Regions from separate parts of the Klebsiella scottii genome, predicted to be linked through region 4. Evidence: predicted binding sites of a transcription regulator. Region 4 holds the regulator's gene; each other region holds the start of a gene.
What was found. The regulator PurR, encoded in region 4, represses purine synthesis genes. The targets are predictions, from matches to a motif close to CANGCAAACGTTTGCNTG.
Positions count from the first base shown of each region.

Region 1: a site for PurR is predicted at 2,182-2,199, ahead of pyrC (dihydroorotase). Genes of this name have one in related genera too.
Region 2: a site for PurR is predicted at 2,434-2,451, ahead of QFI97_RS22440 (nucleoside-specific channel-forming protein Tsx). Genes of this name have one in related genera too.
Region 3: a site for PurR is predicted at 1,839-1,856, ahead of pyrD (quinone-dependent dihydroorotate dehydrogenase). Genes of this name have one in related genera too.

Region 1 is NZ_JARXNI010000020.1:2,192,631-2,196,812, forward strand. Features, by position in the region: gene rimJ (ribosomal protein S5-alanine N-acetyltransferase) at 1-24, opposite strand, end outside; gene mdtH (multidrug efflux MFS transporter MdtH) at 254-1,462, shown strand; gene QFI97_RS17960 (lipoprotein) at 1,576-2,136, shown strand; gene pyrC (dihydroorotase) at 2,260-3,306, shown strand; gene dinI (DNA damage-inducible protein I) at 3,378-3,629, shown strand; gene bssS (biofilm formation regulator BssS) at 4,018-4,182, shown strand, end outside.
Region 2 is NZ_JARXNI010000020.1:3,137,115-3,141,296, forward strand. Features, by position in the region: gene ribD (bifunctional diaminohydroxyphosphoribosylaminopyrimidine deaminase/5-amino-6-(5-phosphoribosylamino)uracil reductase RibD) at 50-1,153, opposite strand; gene nrdR (transcriptional regulator NrdR) at 1,157-1,606, opposite strand; gene QFI97_RS22435 (SadB/YajI family lipoprotein) at 1,755-2,297, shown strand; gene QFI97_RS22440 (nucleoside-specific channel-forming protein Tsx) at 2,590-3,474, shown strand; gene QFI97_RS22445 (helix-turn-helix transcriptional regulator) at 3,526-4,182, opposite strand, start outside.
Region 3 is NZ_JARXNI010000020.1:2,415,464-2,419,645, reverse strand. Features, by position in the region: gene ssuD (FMNH2-dependent alkanesulfonate monooxygenase) at 1-172, opposite strand, end outside; gene QFI97_RS19110 (sulfonate ABC transporter substrate-binding protein) at 169-1,131, opposite strand; gene ssuE (NADPH-dependent FMN reductase) at 1,124-1,699, opposite strand; gene pyrD (quinone-dependent dihydroorotate dehydrogenase) at 1,952-2,962, shown strand; gene zapC (cell division protein ZapC) at 3,130-3,672, shown strand; gene QFI97_RS19090 (YcbX family protein) at 3,718-4,182, opposite strand, start outside.
Region 4 is NZ_JARXNI010000020.1:1,301,005-1,305,186, forward strand. Features, by position in the region: gene punC (purine nucleoside transporter PunC) at 1-731, opposite strand, end outside; gene punR (DNA-binding transcriptional activator PunR) at 844-1,755, shown strand; gene purR (HTH-type transcriptional repressor PurR) at 1,773-2,798, opposite strand; gene cydH (cytochrome bd-I oxidase subunit CydH) at 3,093-3,182, shown strand; gene QFI97_RS13815 (MFS transporter) at 3,346-4,182, shown strand, end outside.

The DNA.
Region 1 (4,182 bases), 890 kb from region 4:
TACGTTACTGCGGTAGCCAAACATTCCCCTCTCCTGTTCCCCTGACTTATTACCCTGCTCCCTTCACTATACCTGTCCTGAACGACGGAGTGAAAACAGCAACATACCATTTTCTGCACCATCTCCCTTTTTCGATGAATAGCCTCTATCAAACTTGCTTTTTGATAAAAAAATATTGTCGCAAGTACGCTGGGAAACGCCCGGGCTTCCCCGCAAACTAGTAGGGCTAATCTTTATTTTCCCAGGAGGGGAAATGTCCCGCGTATCGCAGGCAAGGAGCCTGGGTAAATACTTCCTGTTGGTCGACAACATGCTGGTCGTTCTCGGCTTTTTTGTCGTCTTCCCGCTGATTTCCATTCGCTTTGTCGACCAGATGGGCTGGGCCGCGCTGATGGTCGGTATCGCCCTCGGCCTGCGCCAGCTGGTCCAGCAGGGTCTGGGGATTTTTGGCGGCGCGGTTGCCGACCGTTTCGGCGCCAAGCCGATGATCGTCACCGGTATGCTGATGCGCGCGGGCGGCTTTGCCGCGATGGCGGTGGCCCATGAGCCGTGGGTGCTCTGGCTATCCTGCATTCTCTCGGGCCTCGGCGGAACGCTGTTTGACCCGCCGCGCGCGGCGCTGGTGGTGAAGCTGGTGCGCCCGCATCAGCGCGGTCGCTTCTTTTCGCTCCTGATGATGCAGGACAGCGCCGGCGCGGTCATCGGCGCCCTGCTCGGCAGCTGGTTGTTACAGTACGATTTCCGCCTCGTGTGCAGCGTAGGCGCGGCGCTGTTTGTCGCCTGCGCCGGCTTCAACGCCTGGTATCTCCCGGCCTGGAAGCTGTCGACGGTGAAAACGCCGGTGCGCGAAGGGCTGGGGCGCGTGCTGCGCGACAGGCGCTTCGTAACCTATGTTCTGACGCTAACCGGCTATTACATGCTGGCGGTGCAGGTCATGCTGATGCTGCCGATTATGGTCAACGACATCGCGGGCTCCCCTTCTGCGGTCAAATGGATGTATGCCATTGAAGCGACGATATCGCTGACGCTGCTGTATCCGATTGCCCGCTGGAGTGAAAAGCGCTATCGGCTGGAGCATCGGCTGATGGCCGGTCTGCTGGTCATGACGCTCGCCATGCTGCCGATTGGTTTAACCAGCAACCTGCAGCAGCTATTTACGCTGATTTGCATTTTCTATATGGGCTCGATTATCGCGGAGCCGGCGCGTGAAACCCTGGGCGCGTCGCTGGCCGACGCGCGCGCGCGCGGCAGCTACATGGGCTTCAGTCGACTGGGGCTGGCCTTTGGCGGGGCCTTCGGCTACGCCGGCGGCGGGTGGCTGTTTGACGCCGGTAAAGTGCTCAACCAGCCGGAGCTACCGTGGCTGATGCTGGGTATTATCGGCTTTATCACCTTTATCGCCCTGTGGTGGCAGTTCAGCGCCAGGCGTTCGGCCTCCGGAATGCTCGAGCCACGAACCTGAGCCGCTGCGTAAAGCCAGGCTGATTTTCAGCATTTTCCGCTAGCGCCTACGGTGCTGGCAGGCCATGCTGCTTTGTGTCAGGATGAGCCCATGGCATTACGTTAAGGAACCCAATGAAAAAGATGTTTATCGTGGCCGCGCTTATCGTTAGCGGCCTCCTGAGCGGCTGTAACCAGCTTACGCAGTATTCGATAAGCGAACAGGAAATTAATCAGGCGCTGCAGAAACGTAACCACTTCGCCAAGGATATCGGCCTGCCGGGCGTGGCGGATGCGCATATCGAACTGCACGATTTAACCAGCGCGATTGGTCGCGAGGAGCCGAATAAAGTGACCCTCAGCGGCGTTGCCAATCTGGATCTCAATTCGCTGTTCGGTAATCAAAAAGCCACTATTGACCTTAAGCTTAAAGCGCTGCCGGTATTCAATAAGGAAAAAGGGGCGATCTTCCTGCAGGAAATGGAAGTCGTCGATGCGAAAGTCGCGCCGGAGAAGCTGCAGTCGGTAGTGCAGACGCTGATCCCCTACCTGAACCAATCCCTGCGCAGCTATTTTAACCAGCAGCCCGCCTACGTTCTGCGCGAAGACGCCAGCACCGGTGAAGCGCTGGCGAAAAAGTACGCTAAAGGCATTGAGGTCAAGCCGGGTGAGATAATCATCCCCTTCACCAATTAACATCGCGGGCGCCAGGGCGCCCGTTTTTTTACGGAAGTTGATGCAAAGGAAAACGTTTACGCTTATCCTTTGTGCCCGGTGAAAAACAGCCCTGATGACTGAACCTATTAGCCGGAGCCTTCCATGACAGCACAACCCCAGGTACTGAAAATCCGTCGCCCTGACGACTGGCACATCCATCTGCGCGATGACGATATGCTGGAAACCGTCGTGCCTTACACCAGCGAGTTTTATGGTCGGGCGATCGTGATGCCGAATCTGGCGCCGCCTGTCACCACCGTTGAAGCCGCCGTCGCCTATCGCCAGCGGATCCTTAACGCCGTGCCCGCCGGGCATGATTTTACCCCTCTGATGACCTGCTACCTGACCGATACGCTCGATCCAGCCGAGCTGGAGCGCGGATTTGAGGCCGGCGTTTTTACCGCGGCTAAACTGTACCCGGCCAATGCCACCACTAACTCCAGCCACGGCGTGACCAGCATCGATGCCATTATGCCGGTGCTTGAGCGTATGCAAAAACTCGGCATGCCGCTGCTGGTACACGGCGAAGTGACGCACGCGGAGATCGATATCTTCGATCGCGAGGCGCGCTTTATCGAAACGGTGATGGAGCCGCTGCGCCAGCGCCTGCCGGGTCTGAAAGTGGTGTTCGAACATATCACCACCAAGGATGCCGCAGAGTACGTTCGCGATGGCAACGAACTGCTGGCCGCCACCATTACGCCACAGCATCTGATGTTTAACCGTAATCACATGCTGGTCGGCGGTATTCGTCCGCACCTTTACTGCCTGCCGATTCTGAAACGTAATATTCACCAGCAGGCCCTGCGCGAGCTGGTCGCCAGCGGCTTTACCCGCGCGTTTCTCGGTACCGACTCCGCGCCGCACGCGCGTCATCGTAAAGAAACCAGCTGCGGATGCGCCGGCTGCTTTAATGCGCCAACCGCGCTGGGTAGCTACGCAACGGTGTTCGAAGAGATGAATGCGCTGCAGCACTTCGAAGCATTTTGTTCGCTTAACGGCCCGCGCTTCTACGGTCTGCCGGTCAATGAGAGCTTTGTTGAGCTGGTGCGCGAAGAGAGCGTTGTGGCAGAAAGCATCGCACTGCCGGGCGACACGCTGGTCCCCTTCCTGGCCGGTGAAACCATACGCTGGACGATGAAAAAATAAAACGCCGCCCTCTGTTGTAAATACAAAAACGATACTGTATAAATAAACAGTACATTACACAGGGGGCAATCATGCGCATCGAAGTGTCTATCGCCAAAACCACAGCCTTACCGAGCGGCGCTTTAGAAGCGCTGAATAATGAACTCTCCCGACGTATCGATCTGCAGTTTCCGGCTGAACCAAGCCAGGTAACCGTACGCTTCGCCACCGGTAACAATCTTTCCGTTATCGGTGGCCTTAAAGAAGATAAAAACCGGATAAGCGAAATCCTGCAAGAAACCTGGGAAAGCGCTGATGACTGGTTTATCCACGACGTACCCTGAGTCACCCGTGCGCATGAAAGCGACAGCGCAGAACGCCTCAGGCTGTTAGCCGAAGCTTTTGCCTGCCCAATACTCATGCGGTTCGAAGTCTGACCGGTACAGCAAATTAATTTGCTCCCTCATTGTGCTTCTTTTGCCGGGTCGCCCCGGCTTTTTTATTCCCTCCGTCTGATACTCGGATTTTTCTTTAATCCCTGATAATTTCCTTAAAAAATAACGTACCGCGGTACAAAATTTGCGCAAAAAAGCGTCAAAAAGAGAAAAGCTCGCCCCGTTCGCGTTAATTTCTCGAGTTTATTCTTAACTGCTGATATAATTAACTTGCTTCAAAAAATATGCATTAAACCTCGAGAATTGTTGTCTTTTAACATATGAATAAGGGGTTATGATGGAAAAGAATAATGAAGTCATCCAGACCCATCCCCTCGTCGGATGGGACATCAGCACCGTAGATAGCTACGACGCGCTGATGTTGCGCCTGCACTACCAGAACCCCACTCATGAAAGCAGTAATGAAGCTGAAATTGGCCAGACTTTATGGCTGACGACGGAC
Region 2 (4,182 bases), 1.8 Mb from region 4:
TTCTGAATAACCAGGCGTATCGGCGCGGCTTCCCCGTCGGGCAGGGAGATTATGCGCTCACTAAGTGCAGGCAAACGTCCGGGCCTACATGACGTATCTCATTGAATTTGAAATGGGGCGCGTCGGCCAGTTTCTCAAGCCCCGGCAGCGCGCAGAGCCCGCGCGCATCGCTTCCTAACAGTTTAGGCGCAATGTAGACGATAAGCTCGTCCACCAGCCCCGCCTGCAGCAGCGCGCCGGCCAGAGCAGGACCGGCCTCCACCCAGATGCTGTTAACCTGCTGCTTGCCCAACTGCATCATCAGCACCACCAGATCGAGATGGCCTTTATGCTCCGGGATCTGCAGAGTACGCACGTTCTCAGGCCACTCGCGAGAGTCCTGACGGGTGCGGGCAAACAGCGTTTCTCCCGCCTGCTGTACGATGCGGTGCTGCGGCGTAACGCGGTTTTGGCTATCGATGACAATGCGCAGCGGCTGGCGCAGATTCTCCTGCGGATAGCGCGCCTGAATATCAGGAGTGAGCTCGTCCCAGCGCACGGTAAGCGCCGGGTCATCCGCGAGGACGGTGGCGCTGCTGGTGAGGATCGCATGGCTTTGCGCGCGCAGGCGCTGTACGTCGCGTCGCGCCTGCGGCGAAGTGATCCACTGACTTTCGCCGCTGGCCATTGCCGTACGGCCGTCGAGCGAGGCGCCCATTTTTAGCTGAATATAGGGGAAGCCGGTGCGCATCCGCTTCAGGAAGCCTTTATTTAACGCTTCGGCCTCGCCCATCATCAGGCCGTGGCTGACGTCGATGCCCTCCTGCTGCAGGCGATACAGACCGCGCCCGGCCACCTGCGGATTGGGGTCCTGCATCGCGGCCACCACCCGCACAACGCCTGCGGCAATCAGCGCATCGCAGCACGGCGGCGTGCGTCCGTGATGGCTGCAGGGCTCCAGCGTGACGTAGGCGGTGGCGCCTTTGGCCCTTTCGCCGGCCATGCGCAGCGCGTGCACTTCGGCATGCGGCTCGCCGGCGCGGTAGTGGAAACCTTCGCCAACAATTTCGCCGTCTTTAACAATGACGCAGCCGACGTTCGGGTTTGGGTGGGTCGTGAAGCGACCGCGCGCGGCGAGCCTGAGCGCGCGTGCCATGTATATTTCGTCATGCATGGCTTAATCCTGTAAGCGGGCGATCTCTTCGCCGAATTCTTTGATGTCTTCAAAACTGCGATAGACGGAAGCAAAGCGGATGTAGGCGACTTTATCGAGCTTCTTCAGCTGTTCCATCACCAGGTTACCGATCATTTTGCTGGGGACTTCGCGTTCACCGGTGCCGCGCAGATGCGTTTTGATGTGGTTGAGCGCCATTTCTACATCGTCGGCGCTGACCGGGCGCTTTTCTAACGCTTTGAGCATCCCGCTGCGCAGCTTATCTTCGTTGAAGGGTTCACGAACGTCATTGCTTTTTACCACTCGCGGCATCACCAGCTCGGCCACTTCGAAGGTGGTAAAGCGTTCATTGCAGACCAGGCACTGCCGACGACGACGCACAGAAGAGCCCTCCCCCACCAGGCGAGAGTCGATCACTTTAGTATCTACGGCGAAACAGAAAGGGCAATGCATAGCGCGTCCTGGCATCAAGTTAAACTGACAGGTAGTTTACCGCGAAGTGACCCGACTACAAAGAAAGAGCTTTTGAGACAAAGGATCTATAGTGCGCTTATGCAAACGATCTACCATTAATCATCCCTCTGTTAACGGAATCCCGACCATGACAAGACGTTATTTGAAGCTGGCGATTGTGGGTAGCCTTTTTACGCTCAGCGCCTGCGCCCAGCAAAGCGAAGTCCGCCAGATGAATCAGAGCGTGAGCGCGTTGAGCAAGGAGATGACCCAGCTCAATCAGCAAACGGTGAAAATTACCCAGCAAAACGCCCTGAATGCGAAGTCCAGCAGCGGCGTTTATCTGCTGCCCGGGGCGAAAACTCCCGCGCGGCTGAACAGCCAGATAGGCACCCTGCGGATGTCGCTGCGTGATATTGCCCCCGACGGCGACGGCACCCGCCTGACGCTGCGTATCCAGGGCGAATCAAACGATCCGCTGCCGGCGTTTAGCGCAACCGTCGCCAACGGGCAGATCAGCGGCACTACCGAGAGCTACCGGGAGATCAACGTTCACGACCAGCTGATTAGCGCACCAGCCAGCATCCTGGCGCCGAGCGACGTCGATATTCCGCTGCGCCTCAGCGGCATCACTCCGGAACAGTTAGGCTTCGTACGCATCCACGATATTCAGCCCGCAGACGCGCAGTAAACTCCCCCGCCGGGTGTTTGTGACACCCGGCTTCCCTCGCGGAAAATCCATTTACAACTTTTCACAACAGTTCAGTAAAAATTGACCTCCGTGATGAATTTCAGTGGCATTCTGTCAAGAAATGCATAGAATCGTGAACGCAATCGATTACGTATGTTTTCGATCTGTGAAACAACACGTATTTTTGTGAGCAATGATTTCTATAATAGACGCCACAGAAATACGAAATATTTAGAAACGCTTCGGCAACTTTCTTCACGCCTTTTGGCTTAATTTAAACAGTGGCATCCATATGAAAAAAACATTACTGGCAGCAAGCGCCGTCGTGGCGCTCTCCGCATCTTTCACTGCCGGCGCGGCAGAAAACGACAAACCGCAGTACCTGTCTGATTGGTGGCACCAGAGTGTAAACGTGGTGGGTAGCTACCACACCCGTTTTGGGCCACAAATCCGCAACGATACCTATCTCGAATACGAAGCGTTTGCCAAGAAAGACTGGTTTGATTTCTACGGTTACATGGATGCACCGGTATTCTTCGGCGGTAACACCACGGCCAAGGGTATCTGGAACCACGGTTCCCCACTGTTTATGGAAATTGAGCCGCGTTTCTCTATCGACAAGCTGACCAATACCGACCTGAGCTTCGGTCCGTTCAAAGAGTGGTATTTCGCCAACAACTACATCTACGATATGGGCCGCAACGCGTCCGGTCGTCAGAGCACCTGGTATATGGGTCTGGGTACCGACATCGATACCGGTCTGCCGATGAGCCTGTCCCTGAACGTCTATGCAAAATATCAGTGGCAGAACTACGGCGCATCCAACGAAAACGAGTGGGATGGCTACCGCTTCAAGGTGAAATACTTTGTTCCGCTGACCGACCTGTGGGGCGGCTCGCTGAGCTACATCGGCTTCACCAACTTTGACTGGGGCTCCGATCTGGGCGATGACAGCTTCTACGACCAGAACGGCAAACACGCGCGCACCAGCAACTCCATCGCTTCCAGCCACATCCTGGCGCTGAACTATGCGCACTGGCACTACTCGGTAGTGGCTCGTTACTTCCATAACGGCGGTCAGTGGGCGAATGACGCGAATCTGAACTTCGGTGACGGCGACTTCAACGTTCGCTCTACCGGCTGGGGTGGTTACTTCGTGGTGGGTTACAACTTCTAATCCTGCCTGATGGTCCCCGGCCTCTGCGCCGGGGATATCGATTGACCCGCATTATGGCTCACGCTCCTCGCACCTCACCTTACGCAGAAAATCACTCAATGAACGGTCGGCCCGCTCGCTGAAAAGGCGCCCGGTGGCAGCCACGTCCAGGCAGCGATCGAGACGAAAGCAGCGGTAATCGTCGCGGAGCTCGCACCAGCTCACCAGCAGCCAGCGTTCGCCCCAGAAAAAGAGCCCCAGCGGCAGCACTTCGCGCTGCGACGCCTTTCCCGCTTCATCGCGGTAGTGCAGCGCCAGCACCCGCTGGCCGGAAACCGCCCGATGCACCAGATCAAACTGCGCCTTGCTGTGGCCCTGGGCGCCAAAATCCGGCGCAAACAGCCGCGATTGCTCGGCCTTACGCCGACTCTCTTCAGGTAAAATCGCGAGCACCTTTTCCCGAGCCGACTCCAGCGCCTGGGATAGCGATTCGCCTCCCCAGGTTTGCAGCAGCCGAATCGCGGCCACCAGCGCTTCCGACTCCTGGGTCGTCAGCATCAGAGGCGGTAAGCTGTAGCCTGCCAGCAGGCGATATCCGCTTCCGGCCTCGCCCTCCACCGGCACGCCGGAGAGCGACAGGTCGCGGATATCCCGGTAGATGGTGCGCTCCGATACGCCGAGCCGCTCCGCCAGCAGTCCGGCGGTGGTTAATCTTCTTCCCCGCAGGAT
Region 3 (4,182 bases), 1.1 Mb from region 4:
CGTCTTCACATGAGCGTCCGGTGGGGATCAGGACGCCGGTAAATCCCAGCCGATCGGCGGTCTGCGCAATCTGCTGCAGATAGCCGTAGTCAACCGGACGCGCGCCTTGATCGGTCCCAAGATAGCGACCGTCACCGTGAGTGGGTAAAAACCAGAACATATTCAGACTCATGATTTCGCTCCTTGAATGGCTGCGGGCTGCCAGATGCGCGCGCGGATATCGACTTTTTTCGGCACCAGCTTGTTCTCATAGAACAGGTCGGCGGTTTGCTGCTGGCGCGCGGCCGTTTCGGCGCTAACCGGCGTAATGGTGGTTGGCGGGCGGTGGTCGAGATAGCTGGCTATCACCGCTTCAGGAAGACCCATGATTTTGGCCAGCAGGGCAATGCTTTGCGGACGCTGGCTGAGCGTCAGCGCATCGGCCTGGCTAAAGGTTTGCAGCACGCCTTCAATAAAGGCGCCGTTTTTTTCCGCATAAGGACGAGAAGCGAGATAGAAAGAGCCGGTTTGCTTCAGGTCGGTTCCATCTTTCAGAACCCGGGCGCCGCCCTGCTGGAGAGCCGCGGAGTAGTAGGGGTCCCAGATAGCCCACGCGTCGACGTTACCTTGCTGGAAAGCCGCACGGGCGTCGGCGGGAGCGAGATAGACCGCCTGAATATCGTTGAACGTCAGGCCCGCCTGCTGTAGCGCGCGGAGCAGCAGGTTGTGGGAGCTGGAGCCGCGCTGAAAGGCGACCTTATGGCCCTTTAGCTGCGCGACGTTTTTAATCGGGCTGTTTTCCGCCACCAGAATCACTTCGGCTTTGGGTTTAGGCGGTTCGGCGCCGACATAGACCAGATCGGCCCCGGCAGCCTGGGCAAAAATAGGTGGAATATCGCCGGTGCTGCCAATATCAATGCTGCCGACGTTCAACGCTTCGAGCATCTGCGGGCCGGCGGGAAACTCCACCCATGAGATTTTGGTGCCCGGGTAGCGTTGTTCCAGCAGCTGGTGGCTTTTCGCCAGCACCATGCTGACGCTGCCTTTTTGATAGCCGACGCGTAGAGCATCCGGCTCGGACTGCGCCGCGTGGGCCAGGGCGGAGAGCATCAGCAGCCCGCCGAACGCCAGGGGAGCCAGGAGATTACGCATGTTCGACCCCGTGCGTTGCTTTGAGGGCAGGCGCGCGGCTGGTTGGGCGATGAAGCGCCTGCCAGAAGGTTTCCAGCGCGTGGTCGAGGCGACCCTGCAGGTTTGGCGTAAACTGCGGCTTGTGCTGGTAGTCAGTCACCTGGCTGTCATCGGCAAACACGCCGTGGAGGATCTCCTGGGCCTTCAGCGCGTTGAGAACCGGCTTCAGGGCATAATCCACCGCCAGCATATGGGCGATAGTGCCGCCGGTTGCCAGGGGCAGGACGATTTTTCCTTCCAGCGCGCGTTCCGGAAGCAGATCGAGCAGCGTCTTCAGCGCGCCGGAGAAAGAGGCTTTATAGACCGGAGTGGCGATAATCAGGCCATCCGCGCCGGCCAGCTGTTCGTTCAGAGTATGCAGCGCCGGATTATCGAAACGGGCATAAAGAAGATCTTCCGGGGCAAAATTCTGCAGGTGCCAGTGGCAGACTTCAACATCAGCGGCGGAGAGCGTCTCTCTGGCGTATTCCAGAAGGGCGCTGGAACGGGAAGGGTAGCGCGGGCTACCCGCTAGTGTAATGACACGCATGTTCTCTCTCTCCTTATAACCAAATGTTCGCATTTATCTATTATTGATAACATTTACTGGCAGTGTGACAGAGGCGATTTATTTACCTAAATGATTTTTCCACCCTTGTTTTGTCAGAATTTGCATAAAGAAGGGCGGAAAAGTAAACGTTTGCGTTGGATGGACGATTTTTTGTCGTAGGTCAATTCCCTTTCCGCTGAGGATCGAACATAATACGCCCCCGGTTTGCACACCGGGAATCCAGGAGAGTTCATGTACTACCCCTTCGTTCGTAAAGCTCTTTTTCAGCTCGATCCTGAGCGCGCTCATGAAGTAACCTTCCAACAATTACGCCGTGTATCGGGAACGCCGCTTGAGATGCTGATCCGCCAGAAGGTGCCGGCTAAACCGGTGACCTGCATGGGACTCACGTTTAAGAATCCGCTGGGCCTTGCCGCCGGGCTGGATAAAAACGGCGAGTGTATCGATGCGCTCGGGGCTATGGGTTTTGGTTCAATCGAAATTGGTACCGTGACGCCGCGCGCGCAGCCGGGCAACGATAAGCCGAGGATCTTCCGTCTGGTTGCGGCAGAAGGTTTGATCAACCGCATGGGCTTTAATAATCTCGGCGTTGATAACCTCGTCGAGAACGTTAAAAAGGCGCATTTTGACGGTATTCTTGGGATTAATATCGGTAAAAATAAAGATACCCCGGTTGAGCAGGGCAAAGATGATTACCTGATTTGTATGGAAAAAGTCTATCCCTATGCTGGCTATATCGCCATTAATATCTCCTCACCGAATACCCCGGGCCTGCGCACGTTGCAATATGGCGACGCGCTCGACGATTTACTTTCCGGTATTAAAAATAAGCAGCTTGAGCTGCAGCAAAAGCATCAAAAATATGTCCCCGTGGCCGTGAAGATCGCCCCGGATCTTTCCCTCGAGGAATTGATCCAGGTAGCCGATAGCCTGGTTCGCCATAATATTGACGGCGTGATTGCCACCAATACCACCCTCGATCGATCGTTGGTGCAGGGAATGCAATATTGCGATGAAACCGGTGGCCTGAGCGGTCGTCCTCTGCAATTAAAAAGCACTGAGATTATCCGTATGCTGGCGACAGAATTAAACGGCCGCTTGCCAATTATCGGAGTAGGCGGGATTGACTCTGCGATTGCAGCCCGGGAAAAAATGGCCGCCGGCGCGACGCTGGTCCAGATTTATTCTGGCTTTATTTTTAAAGGCCCGCCGCTGATTAAAGAAATTGTTACCAATATCTAATCTTTTCCCCCTCTGAAACACCCCCAGGGCTTTATTTCCGGCCCTGGTTGTTTTATATTCCCTCATTGTTGCTTATTTAGACATTTTAGTCTTTTCTTAATTTTGGAAATAATTCTGTTGCCGTATGCCGTGCATTACAGATAGAAGTGAAAGAGGACGGGGGAAAAATGCGGATTAAACCTGACGATAACTGGCGTTGGTATTACGATGAAGAGCACGATCGCATGATGCTCGATTTGGCCAATGGTATGTTGTTCCGCTCGCGCTTTGCGCGCCGGATGCTGACGCCCGATGCATTCGCGCCATCCGGGTTTTGCGTTGACGACGCCGCTCTTTATTTTTCCTTCGAAGAAAAATGCCGGGATATAGAATTATCTAAAGAGCAGCGCGCTGAATTAGTGCTTAACGCGCTGGTTGCCATTCGTTTTCTTAAGCCCCAAATGCCGAAAAGCTGGCATTTCACCACCCATGAAGAGAGCTGGCAGCCCGGCGGCGGCGATACCGCCAGCGCCTGGCTCAGCGATACCGGGCAGCAGGTGAATCTGCTGGTGGTGGAGCCTGGCGAAAATGCCGCACTGTGCCTGCTGGCCCAGCCGGGGTTAACGTTGGCCGGACGGGTGATGCAGCTTGGCGACGTGATTAAAATTATGAACGACAGACTACAGCCCGCCCCGCGTATCTCCAGCTACAGCCTTGGCGAGGCGGTTTAAGGCGGCGAGCCTCTTTGGCTGCCAGCTGAAGAACCTCTGAAGACCTCAGGGCGCCAGGCGTAAGTCGGTTTTTGGTACGCAGCTGCAGCACAGAATAGTGCCATCCGCCGCAACGGCGTTTTTCTTCAGCGGGCTGACCTCACCTTCCTCAAGCCGAATGCGGCAGCTGCCGCAGATGCCCGCCCGGCAGGAGTAGGGCACGCGGATCCCCTGTTGCTCCAGCTGTTCCAGCAGAACCTGCTGGTTATTCCCGGTAAAACTCTGTCCCTGCCACTCAATATCAACCGTCGCATTCTGCTGAGCTGCAGAAGGTTCACTATCATCGCTTTCGCCCGCCCCGTAGGCCTTTGCCGGGCCACGCTTCAGCACCTCGACTTCATCGCCCACGCGGATAACGCCGCTGCTGCGGGCAATCAGATTTTGACCGAAATCGACATCGCCATTATCCACGGCGGTGCGAAAGCGTTGCAGCGTGGCTAGCGGTTCGCCGGACGGATGCTTTTGTCCGCG
Region 4 (4,182 bases):
CTCAGGCCGATTGCGGTTGGCCCGTAGCCCATGTCATGCAGAATAAACGGCGAGCCGGTCAGCCAGGCGAAAAAGCTGGCGGAGCAGGCGGCGTAAATCAGCACGTTGCCGCTATATTCGCGTGAGCGCAGCAGCGCCAGGAAGGTCAGTTTTTTCTGCGTACCGCTCTCGGGCTTGCTCACCGGCTTGAGGCGTAACGCGGGCAGCATCAGCAGCAGGGCGATGACCAACAGGGTCGCGAAGATAGCCTGCCAGTCGAAATGGGCGAGCAGCCAGCTGCCGAGCAGCGGTGCCAGGGCCGGCGATAGACCTACCAGCGGCATAATGGTGGCGAAGATGCGGTTAGTACGTTGGGCTGGATAATAGTCGGTGACCATCGCCTGCCAGGTTACCGCCGCCGCGCAGACGCCGATGGCCTGCACAAATCGCAGCGCCAGCATCAGGGTCGCGTTCTGCACCCACAGCATGCCAAGGCAGCCGACGGCGAAGATCGCCAGGCCGCTGAGCAGCACCGGCTTGCGCCCGTAGCGATCGGAGACCGGGCCCCAGAACAGCTGACCAATGGCGAAACCGGCGAGAAACACGCTGAGGCTGGCGCTGACAGAAGCCGCCGAAGTGTTGAGATCCTGTTGGATCGCCGAAAACGCCGGCAGATACATATCGGTTGCCAGGAAGCCGAGCACGCTGAGGCCCGCCAGCCAAACCAAAAATCCTTTCCCAGGTTGTTGCATAAAGTTCTCTTTCTTCTGATGCAGGTAAGATGCCGCTGAGTGTAGGGAGTGCATTCTGGCTTGTGAAACGCTAATATTTGTTACATGCGTTCAAAAAATTTGCAGGCAGAATATGTGGTCCGAATACTCTCTTGAAGTGGTTGATGCGGTTGCGCGCAACGGCAGCTTCAGCGCGGCGGCTCAGGAGCTGCATCGTGTACCCTCGGCGGTCAGCTACACCGTGCGTCAGCTCGAAGAATGGCTGGCCGTTCCGCTCTTTGAGCGACGCCACCGGGACGTTGAGCTCACGCCGGCCGGCGTGTGGTTTTTACAGGAAGGGCGTTCTGTTATCAAAAAAATGCAGATCACCCGCCGTCAGTGCCAGCAGATCGCCAACGGCTGGCGCGGGCAGCTCTCGATCGCGGTTGACGATATCGTTAAGCCGGCGCGGATGCGGCAGATGATTGTCGATTTTTATCGTCACTTTCCGGACGTCGAGCTGATTGTCTTTCAGGAGGTGTTTAACGGCGTCTGGGATGCGCTGGCCGACGGCCGCGTGGAGCTGGCCATCGGCGCGACCCGCTCGATTCCGGTCGGCGGACGCTACGCCTTTCGTGATATGGGCATGCTGAGCTGGCACTGCGTGGTGGCCAGCCACCATCCGCTGGCGAAAATGAGCGGCCCGCTGAGCGATGACACGTTGCGCAACTGGCCGTCGCTGGTCAGGGAGGATACGTCGCGTTCGTTGCCCAAGCGCACGACGTGGCTGCTGGATAACCAGAAGAGAGTGGTGGTGCCGGACTGGGACGCCTCGGCCACCTGCCTGTCGGCCGGACTCTGCATCGGCATGGTGCCGTCGCACTTTGCCCGCCCGCGGATCGATAGCGGCGAGTGGACGGCGCTGGAGCTGGAAAATCCGTTCCCGGACGCCGCGTGCTGCCTGACCTGGCAGCAGAGCGATATCTCACCGGCTCTCTCCTGGCTGCTGGACTATCTTGGCGACAGCGAAACGTTAAATCGGGAGTGGCTGCGGGCGCCGGAATAGCCGGCGCCACGGCAGGATTAGCGGCGGTAGTCGACGAACGGGCCGTCGATCACCGAGCGACGCTCGACCAGTCGCGGGTGAACTTCGATAGACTGCGACTCTTCGCGCTTATTGACGATACGGTCCATCAGCATATTGAATGCGGCTTCGCCGAGTGAATCCTTCGGCTGATGGATGGTGGTCAGCGCCGGGCTGAAGTAGCGGGCGTTGCGCACGTTGTCATAGCCAATGAGCGAAATATCCTGCGGGACGCGCAGGCCCATTTCGTCGGCGGCGCAGATGGCTCCCATTGCCATGATATCGCCGCCGCAGAATATGGCGGTCGGGCGATGCGGCTGGCTGAGGATCTGCTGCATGGCGCGGTAGCCGGATTCCGGCTCGAAGTCGCCCTGAACAACCCAGCTTTCCGGGACGCTAATCTGCGCTTCTTCCATCGCTTTCATAAAACCGGCCAGGCGTCCGGCGCCGGTATTGCGCTCCAGCGGGCCCGGGATCACGCCGATTTCACGGTGGCCGCGCTCAACGAGGTAGCGACCGGCCATATAGCCGCCTTCAAAGGCGTTATCGATCACCGAATCGGTAAAATCAGCCTTGGACTCACCCCAGTCCATGACGACCATCGGGATGTTGCGGTACTCTTCCAGCATGGACAGCACCGACTGCGGATATTCGGAACACATCACCAGCAGGCCGTCGACGCGCTTTTGCGCCATCATCGACAGGTAGGCCTGCTGCTTTTCCGGATCGTTCCAGGCGTTGCCCAGAATCAAGGTGTAGCCCTTCTGGAAGCAGCTCTTCTCAACGGACTCGATAATCTCGGCGAAATAGGCCGCTTCGCTGCTGGTAGCCAGCAGACCGATCGATTTAGTGTGATTAACCTTCAGGCTGCGCGCCACCGCACTCGGAGAGTAGTGCAGCTCTTTGATGGCAGCCCATACCGCGTTGCGGGTCTCTTCAGCCACAAAACGGGTTTTGTTAATTACATGTGAAACTGTTGTAGTGGAAACGTTTGCGCGCTTCGCTACATCTTTAATTGTTGCCATTACTTCTCTCTCCAGACCTTGACCTGATCGTCTGATTATCGATACGGAAACGTTTGCCTATACACACCCTGAGCACAATGTTCAACATTGCATCACGTCGGGAAACGACACAGAACGACAGGAAGGGGTCAATGGCCGATACGCTTTCAAATTAGCGTGGGATTTTGTCCGATCTTGCGGCAAAGGGGAAGAGTAAAAATGTGCATCACCCTAAATCTCAGAAGATTTTTGTGCAATATTGTGCAAAAATGAGCAGGCTCACTTTTCTTGTGGGGATAATCAGGGGGAAAATTGATGGATACAGATTTAAAGTTTTCGCTGACCACGACGATTATTGTACTGGGTCTGATCGTGGCCGCAGGGCTGACCGCCGTACTGCACTAATTTTTTCGGGGGAGAGGCTCCTTTCCCCCCGTTCCCGCGCATTATTATCAAATTCGCAAAAATCTTTTGCCATTTCGTTTACTTTTGTTTTTCTGTGATTGATGTCATGCTTTTGACTTCTGATGAGATACCGTCGCTGAGGACGGTTTGCTGGAGTCATTGAATGAAAATCAACTTTCCCCTGTTAGCGCTGGCCGTTGGGGCGTTTGGTATCGGTACGACCGAATTTTCCCCGATGGGATTACTGCCGGTTATCGCTAAAGGCGTGGATGTGTCTATTCCCGCCGCGGGGATGCTGATCAGCGCCTATGCTATCGGCGTGATGGTCGGAGCACCGCTGATGACGCTGCTGCTGTCGCATCGCGCGCGCCGCAGTGCGCTGATTTTCCTGATGGCTATTTTCACCCTTGGCAACGTCCTCTCGTCAATGGCGCCGGATTACACCACGCTGCTGCTTTCGCGCATTATCACCAGCCTGAACCACGGCGCCTTCTTCGGCCTCGGCTCGGTGGTGGCCGCGAGCGTGGTCCCTAAACACAAGCAGGCCAGCGCGGTGGCAACTATGTTTATGGGGCTGACCATCGCCAACATTGGCGGCGTCCCGGCGGCGACCTGGCTGGGTGAAACCATCGGCTGGCGCATGTCCTTTCTTGCCACGGCGGGTCTTGGCCTGGTGGCGATGATCGGCCTGTGGTTCTCGTTGCCAAAAGGCAGCGCAGGGCAGCGGCCGAACGTGAAGGAGGAGCTGTCGGTTTTGATGCGGCCGCAGGTGCTCTCCGCGCTGCTGACCACCGTGCTCGGAGCCGGGGCGATGTTCACCCTCTATACCTATATTTCGCCGGTGCTGCATACCATTACCCACGCCTCGCCGCTGTTCGTCACCGCGATGCTGGTACTGATTGGCGTCGGCTTCTCTCTGGGCAATTATCTTGGCGGAAAATTTGCCGACCGCTCGGTTTCCGGCACGCTGAAGGGCTTTTTACTGCTGCTGATGGTTATC